4 regions of the Sporolactobacillus sp. BBK16-2 genome follow, and region 2 is predicted to be linked to each of the others. Evidence: riboswitches for the same ligand, from Rfam matches in the RefSeq annotation. Region 2 holds a riboswitch; each other region holds the start of a gene.

Evidence for each region. A riboswitch is a leader RNA that binds a small molecule or an ion and turns the genes downstream of it on or off. The one in region 2 is predicted to bind S-adenosylmethionine.
Region 1: linked by a shared signal. The riboswitch ahead of AC6F33_RS16785 (O-acetylhomoserine aminocarboxypropyltransferase/cysteine synthase family protein) and the one ahead of AC6F33_RS15425 (PLP-dependent transferase) in region 2 are both predicted to bind S-adenosylmethionine.
Region 3: linked by a shared signal. The riboswitch ahead of AC6F33_RS14055 (copper resistance CopC/CopD family protein) and the one ahead of AC6F33_RS15425 (PLP-dependent transferase) in region 2 are both predicted to bind S-adenosylmethionine.
Region 4: linked by a shared signal. The riboswitch ahead of AC6F33_RS05920 (methionine ABC transporter ATP-binding protein) and the one ahead of AC6F33_RS15425 (PLP-dependent transferase) in region 2 are both predicted to bind S-adenosylmethionine.

The regions. Positions count from the first base shown of each region.
Region 1 covers NZ_CM187611.1:3,402,992-3,406,103, reverse strand. Annotated here, with positions in the region: gene AC6F33_RS16790 (NAD(P)/FAD-dependent oxidoreductase) at 1-69, shown strand, start outside; gene AC6F33_RS16785 (O-acetylhomoserine aminocarboxypropyltransferase/cysteine synthase family protein) at 156-1,460, opposite strand; SAM riboswitch class I at 1,583-1,687, opposite strand; gene AC6F33_RS16780 (aldehyde dehydrogenase family protein) at 1,830-3,112, opposite strand, start outside.
Region 2 covers NZ_CM187611.1:3,097,613-3,100,724, reverse strand. Annotated here, with positions in the region: gene AC6F33_RS15440 (MurR/RpiR family transcriptional regulator) at 49-882, shown strand; gene AC6F33_RS15435 (hypothetical protein) at 965-1,300, shown strand; gene AC6F33_RS15430 (helix-turn-helix transcriptional regulator) at 1,316-1,510, shown strand; SAM riboswitch class I at 1,571-1,687, shown strand; gene AC6F33_RS15425 (PLP-dependent transferase) at 1,819-2,940, shown strand; gene metC (cystathionine beta-lyase) at 2,933-3,112, shown strand, end outside.
Region 3 covers NZ_CM187611.1:2,838,041-2,841,152, reverse strand. Annotated here, with positions in the region: gene AC6F33_RS14060 (FbpB family small basic protein) at 1,302-1,460, shown strand; SAM riboswitch class I at 1,512-1,623, shown strand; gene AC6F33_RS14055 (copper resistance CopC/CopD family protein) at 1,771-3,112, shown strand, end outside.
Region 4 covers NZ_CM187611.1:1,179,213-1,182,324, forward strand. Annotated here, with positions in the region: gene sigI (RNA polymerase sigma-I factor) at 1-582, shown strand, start outside; gene AC6F33_RS05915 (anti-sigma factor domain-containing protein) at 608-1,552, shown strand; SAM riboswitch class I at 1,694-1,807, shown strand; gene AC6F33_RS05920 (methionine ABC transporter ATP-binding protein) at 1,960-2,979, shown strand; gene AC6F33_RS05925 (methionine ABC transporter permease) at 2,972-3,112, shown strand, end outside.

The sequences.
Region 1 (3,112 bases), 310 kb from region 2:
CGATCGCTGGCAAAAATCGGCGGTGTTGAAACCATGATAAAAAAAGGGAGATTCAGCCTGAACAAATAAAAAATAATAAGGAGCCTGCAAACTAAATCATTTGCAGGCTCCTTCTAGTTAATAACCCCCGATAGCTTTACTCTTTGTCTATTCTATTATTTAGCTGCGACCGCGTCCGGAACTTTTGCCAATGCCTGTTCCAGATCATAGATGATGTCGTCAACGCTTTCGATACCAATGGATACACGAATCAGTTCGGGTGTTACACCGGTAAAGGCCTGTTCTTCCGCAGTCAATTCAGCATGTGTCGTGCTTGCCGGATGAATGATCAGCGATTTTGCATCGGCCACATTGGCGAGCAATGAGAACAGCTTTACATTGTTGATTAATGTCTTACCCGCTTGTAGTCCGCCTTTCACGCCAAATGTGAAAATGGATCCGGGACCTTTTGGAAAGTATTTTTTTGACAGTTCTTTGTATGGGTTGCCATCAAGTTCAGGATAGTTTACCCATGTGATTTTCGGATGATTGTTTAAAAACTCAGCAACTTTGCGTGCATTTTGAACATGGCGTTCCACACGCAGGGAAAGAGATTCCAAGCCTTGCAGGAACAGGAATGCATTCTGCGGGCTGACTGTTGCGCCTGTGTTGCGCAGCAGCTGAATACGTGCTTTTGCAGCGAATGAAGCAGGTGCGAGATCAGCATAGACCAAGCCGCCGTAGCTTTTGTCCGGTGTCGTGAAATCAGGGAATTTGCCACTTGCCCGCCAGTCAAATTTTCCTCCGTCAACGAGAATGCCTCCGATAGCAGTTCCGTGGCCACCAATAAATTTCGTAGCAGAATGGACAACGACATCTGCGCCGAATTCGATTGGACGAACGAGGTAAGGTGTTCCGAAGGTGTTGTCAACAATGAGAGGAATTTTATTTTCGTGTGCGATATTGGCAACGGCTTCGATATCGAGAATATTGATTTTCGGGTTACCAATCGTTTCACCGTAGAGTGCTTTTGTATTATCACGGATTGCTGCGCGGAAATTTTCCGGATCATCCGGATCAACGAATGTGACATCAATACCGAGTTTTTTCAAAGTGACATTGAACAATTCATACGTACCACCGTACAAGGTAGAGGCAGCAACAATATGATCACCGGCATTTGCAACATTCAAAATGGCGTACGTAATCGCCGCAAGTCCTGAAGAGGTGGCAAGAGCTGCGGATCCGCCTTCAAGCTGAGCAACGCGCTGTTCAAAGACATCTTCAGTTGGGTTCATAATGCGTGCATACACATTGCCCGGCCTTTTCAATTGAAAGAAGTCTGCTGCTTCGTCTGCATCCTTGAATACAAATGAAGTAGTCTGATAGATTGGTACGGCACGTGCACCTGTTGCAGGATCAGGCACTTGACCTGCGTGTACCTGCAAAGTCTCAAAACCATATTTTCTTTCCTCTGCCATGTTCATCTCTCCCTATGTTCTTTAAGTTTTACATTAAATAAAATCTTAGAAAAAAGGGTGCGCAGATTAAAAGACCGCTTCCCGCAGAGTAGATAGGGAAGCGGCCTTATTCGCCGGTTCTTTTCTTATCTGCCAGAATTTAATCTGCTGGAATTAACACCATACACATCAAACGTGCTGGTTGTCGGGCTTCGTCGGGCCAGTCCCTCCGCCACTCTTGATAAGATTTATTTAATTGTGTACAGTTTATCGTGCTGTGTTTTATTTGTCAAGCAATAAATACAAGTAATTTGATATGTTTAATCAAAAATAAAGAAAAAGGCGAATGCGTGAAGCATTCGTCTCTTTCTGATAGAATGACAGACCTGATTAATAGAGACCGTCAACTGTTTCTTTTGTGCTGATGTAGATATTCTTCGTTTGCGTATAAGCATCAAGAATACTCTTATACGTTTCACGGCCGATACCGGATTTCTTGTAGCCGCCGAATGGAGCACCTGCAGGAAGCTGGTTGTAGGTGTTGACCCACATACGACCGGTACGTACGCTGCGAGCGACACGGAGTGCCTTGTTGATATCTTGTGTCCATACCGCACCGCCAAGACCGTAATCCGATTGGTTTGCGAGTTTAATTGCTTCATCTGCATCTTTAAATTTGATAACCGTTGCAACCGGTCCGAAGATTTCTTCCTGAGCGATTCGCATGTCGTTATTTGCGTCTGCAAGAAGCGTTGGGGCCATGAAGACACCTTTATCGAGGTTGTTGTCCGTCAGCTGGCATCCGCCGGTCACAAGCTTTGCGCCTTCATCCTGGCCGATCTTAACATATTCCAAGATCTTTTCCAGTTGCCGTTTGTTGACTTGAGCACCCATTTGAACGCCGTCTTCCCAAGGCAAACCGACATTAACTTTCTCGAATGCATCTTTTAGTGCGCTAACGAATTTATCATAGATGCCTTCTTGAACGAAGATTCGTGAACCTGCACAGCATACTTGGCCTTGATTGAATAGAATGCCGAGCTGTGCGCCTTCAATGGCACGTTCCCATGGAGCGTCATCAAAGAAAATGTTGGCCGATTTGCCGCCGAGTTCAAGGGTTGCCGGAATCAAGCGCTTTGCAGCTGCCGCGGCAACTTCATAACCGATTTGGGTTGAGCCGGTGAACGCAAGCTTTGCAAAGCCGGGATGATGCAGCATATAATCGCCGGAATCAGAGCCGCGTCCGGTAATAACATTCACGACTCCTGCTGGGAGTGCCTGATCGAAAATTTTAGCCAATTCGAGCAGACTCAGTGATGTTGAAGAAGATGGGTGAATGACAACCGTGTTTCCTGCTGCAATTGCAGGAGCAATCTTCCAAGCGGCCATCAGCAATGGGAAGTTCCAAGGAACAATTTGCCCAACGACACCAATAGGTTCCTTTAGATTGATGGTCAATGTATTTTCGTCAAGTGCGTTAGCCGTGCCTTCTTCGGAACGGATAACACCGGCAAAATAGCGGAAGTGATCTGAACTTGCCGGAACGTCAATTCCCTTTGTTTCACGAAGCGGTTTGCCGTTATCTAATGTTTCAACAAGTGCCAGGTGATCAGCGTTTTCATCAATTAAATCAGCGATCTTAAGCAACAGAGTACTTTTCTCTTGAACGCTGA
Region 2 (3,112 bases):
GAAATCAGCGACGCTAATGCTATGATGAAAGCAAAAAAAGGTGATCTCATGAGTCGCAGTCCCATTAATATCAGCCTGCTTTCGCCGACACATCTGAAAATTGCCCAATGGCTGCAGCACAATGAATCAGCAGTTATGCTGTTGACTGAAAAAGAAATCGCTAAAGAATCAGGAGTGAGCATTGCCTCTGTTTCCCGTTTTTGGATGATGATTGGGTTTAAAAATTTGAAAGATTACAAGCGGAAATTAAGAGAAGATCTTGAAATTACGCCGGCAAAAAAAATGATGAACACCATTGACGATCTTGAACACACCAAATTACAGATTCATCATTTGAATAAGAGTGTCCAGCTCCTGCAGGTGACGTTGAATCATTTCAACAAGGCTTATTTCGAGCGTGCGGTTACTTTGATTCAGGAAGCGAAGAAGCTCTATATTTATGCTCCGGGACCATCGATCGGCCTTGCGGAATTGCTGAATTACCGGTTGGCTCGGTTTGGCGTAACGGTTGTTATCCTGCGCAAATGGGGGAGCGAGCTGCTCGAGGATTTGGTCCATATTGACAAAAACTGCGTCGTGTTGATTTTTGCTTTTTCACGAATATTAAAGGAAGGAGACGTGCTGCTGGATTATGGAGCATCAGCAGGCTATCGGACGATTGTCATTACCGATCAGCCGGTGCTTCGGACGCATCATGCCTTCGATGCTCTTTTGTTTGCGAGTCGAGGAGAAAAGGATGAATTTCATTCCATGATTGCAGCGACTTACCTAGTTGAGAATCTGATCTTGTCGCTCAGTGAGAAACAGCAAGACAAAAATATGCAGAGATTGGATCAATTGAGCGCTTTGAGAAAAAAGTATAAGGATGACTTGCCAAGATGAGTATGTAAAAAGTATTTGACACCCCTGAGGTATTCCACATATAATGATGTCAAAAGTATTTTACATAACGAGGTGTCTTGACATGTCGGATTTCATTAAAAGCTCACTGCTTGAATGGAGTGTATACGCTTTACTCGGACTTATCCTGTTTTTCGTGATTGATTGGCTGACCGGAGATGGGCTTGTTTTTTCAGGACGCACTCAGGATGAACGAAAGCAGATGATTAAAAGGAAATCAATTGTCAGCAGCTGGCTTGCGCTCTTAATGCTTTTTGCTGCTGATTTCGTGCGGGATTATTTTCACCTAGGAACTGTTTCTGGACTGTCCCTAAAATATCCGGCGGGGTTTTATTTAGTTGCGGCGCTTGCAAGCTATTTTATTTTTTACGCGTTTAACAGCTGGAAAATGAGAGCCTGAGGTTGGGAGCACGAAATTGTGAAAAATCAGATTCGCGAGCTGCGGGTTACATTAAAACTCTCGCAGGATGAACTCGCAAAAAAATGCAATGTATCAAGGCAGACAATTAACGCGATCGAAAACAATAAATACGATCCGACATTGAAGCTTGCGTTTCGCCTTGCGCATGTGCTGAATAAACGAGTGGACGAACTTTTTCTAAATGAATAAGGTCTTGAAAAAATAGGCGCACTAGTGTACACTAATCAACAACTGAATGAGACATTTTGATTCTTATCAAGAGAAGCCGAGGGACTGGCCCGATGACGCTTCAGCAACCGTCGCTGATTTACGAATGGCGACAAGGTGCTAATTCCAGCAGGCTGCGTGCGGCCTGAGGGATAAGAAGATACCGGCAAACCAAGCCTTCTTCTTATTGCGAAGAAGGCTTTTTATTTTACCTATTTTTGAATTGTATAAGCGACTCACGATCTATCTGGTGAACTTAAATGTATTTGTTTTGAAGGGAGAATGGCGACATGGCATCGTATAAGACAGAAACAAAATTAACACAAATCGGGAATGGTTTTGATGAATTGGGTGCAGTCAACGCGCCAATTTATCTATCTACCGCTTATAAACATGAAGGAATCGGCATCTCAAAAGGCTATGACTATACGCGCACGGGCAATCCGACACGATCTATTTTGGAGAAGGCAATTGCCGATATAGAAGGCGGTCAGGAGGGCTTTGCCTGCAGCTCAGGAATGAGCGCGATTCAGCTCGCTTTTTCATTATTCAGCTCGGGGGATCATATTATTGCTTCAAGAGATCTCTATGGCGGTACCTTCCGCTTTTTTGAGATTCTGAGTAAGCAGTACCATCTCTCATTCTCTTATTGGGACGGCGAAAATCTGGGTGAATTAGCTGATCTTGTCTGTCCGGAGACAAAAGCAATTTTCATTGAAACACCAACCAATCCGTTGATGCACGAGGTTGATCTATCGGCAATCGCAAAGATTACGAAAAAAAATGAATTGCTGCTTATCGTTGACAATACATTTTACACACCGATTCTGCAACGCCCGATTGAACAGGGAGCCGACATTGTCGTGCACAGTGCAACAAAATATTTGGCCGGACATAATGATGTGCTTGCAGGTCTTGTGATCTCAAATCGAACAAAAGTTACTGAGAAACTGCGACTCTATCATAATTCATGTGGCGTGGTTCTTGATCCGTTTGATTCGTGGCTTCTGATACGTGGCTTGAAAACGCTCGCCCTGCGTATGCGCCAGCATCAGGAGAACGCACGCAAGATTGTTGCCTATCTCGAGAAGCAGCCGCTTGTGACCAAGGTGCTTTATCCAGGCAAAGGCGGAATGGTCAGCTTTGAATTAACCGCGCCGGATTATGTCGAACCTTTTCTCAAATCGCTGCACTTGATCACCTTTGCCGAAAGTCTCGGTGGTGTTGAAAGTCTGATTACCTATCCGGCAACGCAGACTCATGCAGATATTCCCGAAGCTCTGCGTCTTGAATACGGCCTGTCTAATTCATTGCTTCGTCTTTCGACCGGTATTGAGCACCCGGACGATTTGATTAGCGATTTGAATCAAGCATTTCAGACGTTAAAAGAAGAGGTGACCGCACATGAGTGAATCGATTCATTTTTCTACCAAACTAATAAAAGAAACGGTTGCTGTCGATCCACAAACAGGGGCGGCAAATGTGCCTGTTTATTTATCATCAACCTTTCATCAAAAGGACTTTGATCATTATGGTAAGTATGACTATACACGGTCCGGAAATCCAACGCGTGAAGCACTTGAA
Region 3 (3,112 bases), 260 kb from region 2:
AACCGGTTCAATCATAGTGAAAGCGCGAACGCTTGTGCTGCTATTATGCTGTGAAAAGAGGTGAAACGATGACTTTAAAAGGGCTTAACGTATGAATCTACCCCACTAAAAAACAAAAACTATTCATCCAATGAAACTTTGGCTACAACCGTTTTGTTTGGGATCAGATGCTAAACATACTGATCGAACGGTATGAACATAATCCGAAAGCCACTTTTTTGATTACTTATGCTCTGAAATAATCTTTTAATAGCACTAAAACGTGACTATCCGTGGCTTAAAGATGCTGAAAGCATGAGTCTTCAGATCACCAATCGCGATTTGGTGGAAAGTACAAAAATTTCTTTAAGCAAAAACATGACTTAAGTCGAAGAAATCCTTCAAGCAATCCTATCAATGCAAATGCGTCAATCAGAATATAAAAACATACGAAAGTTCATTTGCTCTAAATACCGTTTTGAATCATCAAGCTTGTGCGCGAACAGACATTTCTGTTTCACACTGGTAGGAAAGTATAAGAAAACATTTAAAGGAAACGAGTGTAAGCGGTCCGAAAAAGCGCCGCGTCCTGCGGCTCACCGGACACTAGTCCGTCCATGGCCGTCGCAACTAAGTCTTCGCCTTCGCCAGGGGCTTGGCGAAGCCAAGTTTCCTAATAAATCATTGGGATCCTTAATTAAGTAACGCGGCCGGAATAAAATAAGCGGAGATTTTCCGGTTATATGCATCCTGGCGCTTGTTTCACAGGTGTATAAGGGTAATTTTTCCGCTTATACACAGAAAAACCCTCCATTTTCATGTTTTTCGATTTGATAAGCGGAATTTCTCCGTCTATTTAAGCAATTTTTTCATTCATTTTCCAATTAAGCGGAATTTTTCCGTTTATTTCTCGGATTGGACGCTTACCTGATCGCCCAACCAAATCTTATGACCTTATCGTCGTACCGACAAGGCAAAACGCTATACTTTCTTAACTTGTAAAAGAGACTTAGCCGCTGCTTGGATGTTCCAAGCAAGTATGAGATGTTACTAGAAGCTCGGAATTTTAATCCCGATGTAGTTCACGATCTTTGATTTGCTGAACGGGGATAAGCGGCTAAAATGGAGCTTCCGCATCTTGCGGAAGTAAGCGCTCGGACGCCTGCGGAGTGTCTCTGTTGATCGCAAGTCAGGGGGATAGTCTCGCAGACATTGACATTATTGAGAAATCACTATTGATACGGATTCCTATTTGTATTACAATGTGAAAAACACCAAAAACATATAATAATACTTGGAATAATAATGAGAGGAGGAAGATCATGGTGCGCAGGCGTTTCTTGTCTTTTAATAAGCTGGTACAGCAAAATATATCTGAAATGCTAAGTACAGAATCGGTGATGCAAGCATTAGAGGCGAAACTGGACCGAAGGCGTGTGGCAAAATTGGAAAACAGCAAGCCGCAAAGTAAAACTCGGTAAAATGATGACTAGTTTGGCGGGGTGCTGTGTTTGTTGAGAATTGAATATGAATTCTTATCCAGAGTGGGGGAGGGACTGGCCCAATGAACCCCGACAACCAACATGTTTGCATGCATGCACGGTGTCCATTCCAGAAACACTGAATGGTGTTTGAAGATGAGAAAGAACCAACGCAGCAAACCTTTCGCATCGTCGTTAGGCTTGTTTTTTTTAGATCAGACTTTTGTGCTCTTCGTGATGCAATTTTTTAGCTGTTTCATGCGGGGCCACGCACAACAATGATTCTGAAAGATCGGATGGTTAATTAACTATGAAACAAAAAATTAGTGCGTTTCTCGTTCTTATTTTTTTTCCTTTAATGTTTGCTAGTTTTGCATCGGCACACGCTTCTGTTGTGAAATCGAACCCTGCTCAGAATCAACAGGTAAACGGAAATCTTAAGAATGTCACGATTCAATTTAATGAAGAAATCCAACCGTCTTTTCTGACCTTGGAGGTTTTGAATCAAAAGGGCAGCCGTGTTGATACAGATCACGCGCAGCGTAACAAGAAGAACCGAAGCGTATTGGAAAATGGTGTAAAAAAGCAGCTTTCCAGCGGCTATTACCGGATGAATTGGAAAGTCGTATCGGCAGATGGGCATGCCGTTCACGGAACGATTGGTTTTCACGTTGGACAACCGAAAGAAAGTGCCGCAAATGTGCAGTCTTCCAGTGATACGCGGAGCGATCTTCCCGGTGCGGACCAACTCGTGATTCAATGGCTGATCTATCTTGGTTTGTCTTTCTTTTTTGGCATACTGTTCTTCCTGAAATTTTTCAATCCGGAACGAAATCTAGTGATTTTTAACCAAAAGGCGCTGCGGCGAACACTTTGGAGTGCCGCAGGGATTCTGCTGCTTGGCGTTCTGCTCGCGCTGCCGCTTCAAGTGACACGTAACGCTGATGTGAACTGGCTGCATGCGTTTTCGGGTAAAGCTGTTGGCGAAACGTTGCTGACGACCTCATTCGGTACACCATGGTTCCTACAAATCAGTAGTTTAATTCTGTGCATCTCCCTTCTTTTCTGGTTATTTCGCACGCAATCCGAGCGAACGGTTCGTGGACTCTTATGGGTGCTCATCGGCTTGTTGTTTGTCTTTTCTTTGTCCAAAGCATTTGTCGGCCATGCCGCTGGTACTGAGGATCAGGAATTGCGTGTTTGGGCTGTGGCTGCGGACTTTCTGCATCTGTCTGCCGCGTCAATCTGGATTGGGTCTTTACTTTGCCTTCTGCTTTTCCTGCCCAGATCGGTAAAAAACAATGATTCTCCTGAGCAGCAAAAAAAGATCTACTGGCAAACGTTGCATCGCTTTTCAAACGTTGCGCTTCTTTTAGTTGGGGTAATCTTTTTAACCGGCTTGATCGGCACGCTGATTCACTTGACGTCATTTCGAGCATTATATACCTCAACTTATGGCTGGATCATCATCATAAAAGCGGTTCTTCTGCTGCTCATGCTGCTGTTTGCGCTCTATTCGAACGTGCGCGTGAAGAAGCAGAGGGATTTTCTCAAGAAAAGTGTACTGGGCGAGCTTCTGATCGGGCTGACGGTTTTACTGGCTGCTGCTGTATTGACCAATGTTTCTCCTCCTGTCCCGAAACCGGCGGTCG
Region 4 (3,112 bases), 1.6 Mb from region 2:
GAATTCAGTATCGGTTTAGTTGCGTTTAACGAAGCAATTAACCAGTACCAAAAAGGGCAGGGAAGTAAGTTTTTGACTTTTGCAGACATGGTCATTCGACGCAGAATTATTGATTTCATTCGCAAAGAATCCCGCCAAGTACGCCATATTTATTTGGATCAGACAAAACAGACCGATGAAAACACGATGGAAGAAAGTTTCATCGAACAGCAAGCTGCTATTGATCACTTTGAAGAGCAGCGGCGGATTAACGAGCGTATGGAGCAAATCGAAAGCTATCAAACACTGCTGCTCGAATACGGTATTACATTTGATGTGTTGAGCAAGCATTGCCCGAAGCATGCGGATGCGCGTGAAAATGCAAAAGTATCGGCAAAAAGGCTGGTTGAGCACAAGGAATTAGTAACTTATTTAAAGAAAAAGAAGCAGCTGCCGATAAAAGATTTGTTACAATTTGTATCGTGTAGCCGCAAAACGATTGAAAGGAATCGAAAATATATAATAGCATTGTCGCTGATCTATATTGGCGGGTTCAGTGCATTAAAGTCATATATTGAACCGGAATTAGAAACGGTTCAGTGACCGAGAAAGGTGGGGAGGAAAACTGATTAATCAGGGTGTACTCGTGTCCAAAAAGGGGAGGCGTGCTGTCATTCTGACTGATGAAGGCGACTTCAAATCGGTCAGGCTCAGACGCATGGCTGATCTTTCTATTGGACAAACGGTACGTTCCAAACACCTTGCCCGATTTAACTTTCTTCCCAAATCGATACTGACGCCGATCATCGCACTTGGATTTTCGCTGCTTTGTTTTATTCCGTTGTCGCATAGTACTTATGCGCCTCCTGGGCCGGTAGCTGCATATGTGTATTTTGATTTAAAGGCAAGTATCGAAGCGAGTGTAGATCGTAATATGCAGGTTATCTCTGTACAGCCTTTAAACAGTGAAGCAAGACAACTGCTTCAGAGTATCCCTGTCGTCCAAAAGATGCCTCTTCAGCAGTTCAGTTCAGCACTCTTCTCAAAACTGAGGAACGAAGGCGTTTCAGATAAGCGATCGCTTTGTTTAGTTACAACAGTTTTGACGAATCAAATCGGCCGCTCGCAAAAATCAGTATTTACAGAGGGCTTGACCGCATCTTTTAATCGCGGAGCAAGTCAATCCCTTCAAGCGAACGGAATTGGAATTGAGTGGCTTCAAGCATCTCTTGAACGAAAAAAGGATGCCGAAGCACGAGGCCTGTCTGTTGGAAAGTATCTGCTTTATTTGCAAGCGAATGCGTACGGCAAGACGCTCTCGCTTGAAGATGCCCAACAATTATCCACTGAGAAGATGCGCGAAGTATCAGGAGCTGTTTCACTGCCATGGCATTCGTTGATTAGAGAACGGAATAATACTCAAGGAAGCAGACCATCTACGGAGCAAGCGTCCTTTAGGGCCAATCAACTTAAACCGCTCTTTCAAAATCCTTTTCAGGTCGGTGAGGCGGCTAAAAGCAGGGAGAACAGCAGCTATAATTATTTGAACACTCGAATAGCGGGTTATGCCTGATTTTTGTCTATGAAGATCCAAGCAGAGAAACATCTGCTTGGATTTTTTAATATGCATAATCGGGTATCTGTTAAGAGAAAAAATGGTTTGACAGCTTGAGTTATGCGTGGTAAATTATTAACACTCAATTGAATAGAAAAACTCTTATCCAGAGAGGCGGAGGGACTGGCCCGATGATGCCCGGCAACCTAATTGCAGATCGTTGCAATAAAGGTGCTAATTCCTTCAGAAACAAATGTTTCTGACAGATGAGAGAGGCGAATCCCACCTCTCTCAAGGCGGGTTTTTTTATTGGTTGAAACAAAAATCGGAGAGAGGGATGCCACCAAGTAGAATACAGATTAAATGCCAAGTAAAAACGTAGGATAAGTTTTTACGACTGTAATAATTGAAAGCGGTGAACGAAGTTGATTCAATTAAGCAATGTTGAAAAAACGTTTCGGACTGATCAGGGTCCGGTGCGTGCACTATCGGATGTTAGCCTTGCTATTCAGGAAGGGGAAGTGTTCGGCATTATTGGCTATAGCGGTGCCGGCAAGAGCACACTCATTCGGATGATTAATCTGCTTGAGAAACCGACGTCAGGAACGATCACGATTGATGGTCGAAGTCTTACAGACTTGGATGAGCGCCAGCTGCGTGAAGAACGTCGGTCAATTGGAATGATCTTTCAGCATTTCAACTTGCTGTGGTCGCGGACTGTTGCTGAGAATATTGCTTTCCCATTAGAATTAACGAAGCTGAAAAAGAAACAAAGAGAAGATCGGATTGCCGAATTGATTCGGATGGTTGGACTTGAAGGCAAAGAGTCTGCGTATCCATCACAACTGAGCGGCGGTCAAAAACAGCGTGTAGGCATTGCACGAGCACTGGCTAACAATCCGAAGGTCCTTCTTTGTGATGAAGCGACATCGGCACTTGATCCAAAAACAACCGATTCAATTCTTACCCTTCTGTCGGAAATTAATAAGACGCTTGGACTGACGATCATACTGATTACTCATGAAATGACTGTAATTCGAAAAATATGCGATCGTGTGGCTGTGCTTGACGGCGGTAAAATTGTTGAGCAAGGAACAGTTGAGTCTGTGTTTTCGAATCCGCAACAAACCATTACTCAAGAATTCGTAGGCAACCATACTGGGAAAAGTACACCGATTCAAATCAAAGTTTCCGATGTGATACATACTGAGGGAACTGTAATCAGTCTTTCGGCTGCTGACCAAGCCACGTTTCAACACAGCTTATCGCGGCTGCTCGGGAACACGAACCTATCGGTAAAGGTGCTTGGATTAGCATACGGAGCGAACACTCAATCGGAGCATACAATCGTTTCCATTCAAGGGGCTTCAGAATCCATTAGAAAAGCGATCAACGTTCTGCGTTCAGAAGGCGTGAGAGTTGAGGTGACAAAGGAAAATGTTTGAGTGGTTACAAAATGTTGATTGGCCAAGTATGTGGCTGTCTACCGGTCAAACGCTCTATATGACAGCTATCTCCGGTGTGTTTACATTTTTTTTAGGAGTCGCTTTAGGGCTTTTACTTTACTTAACGGCAAAA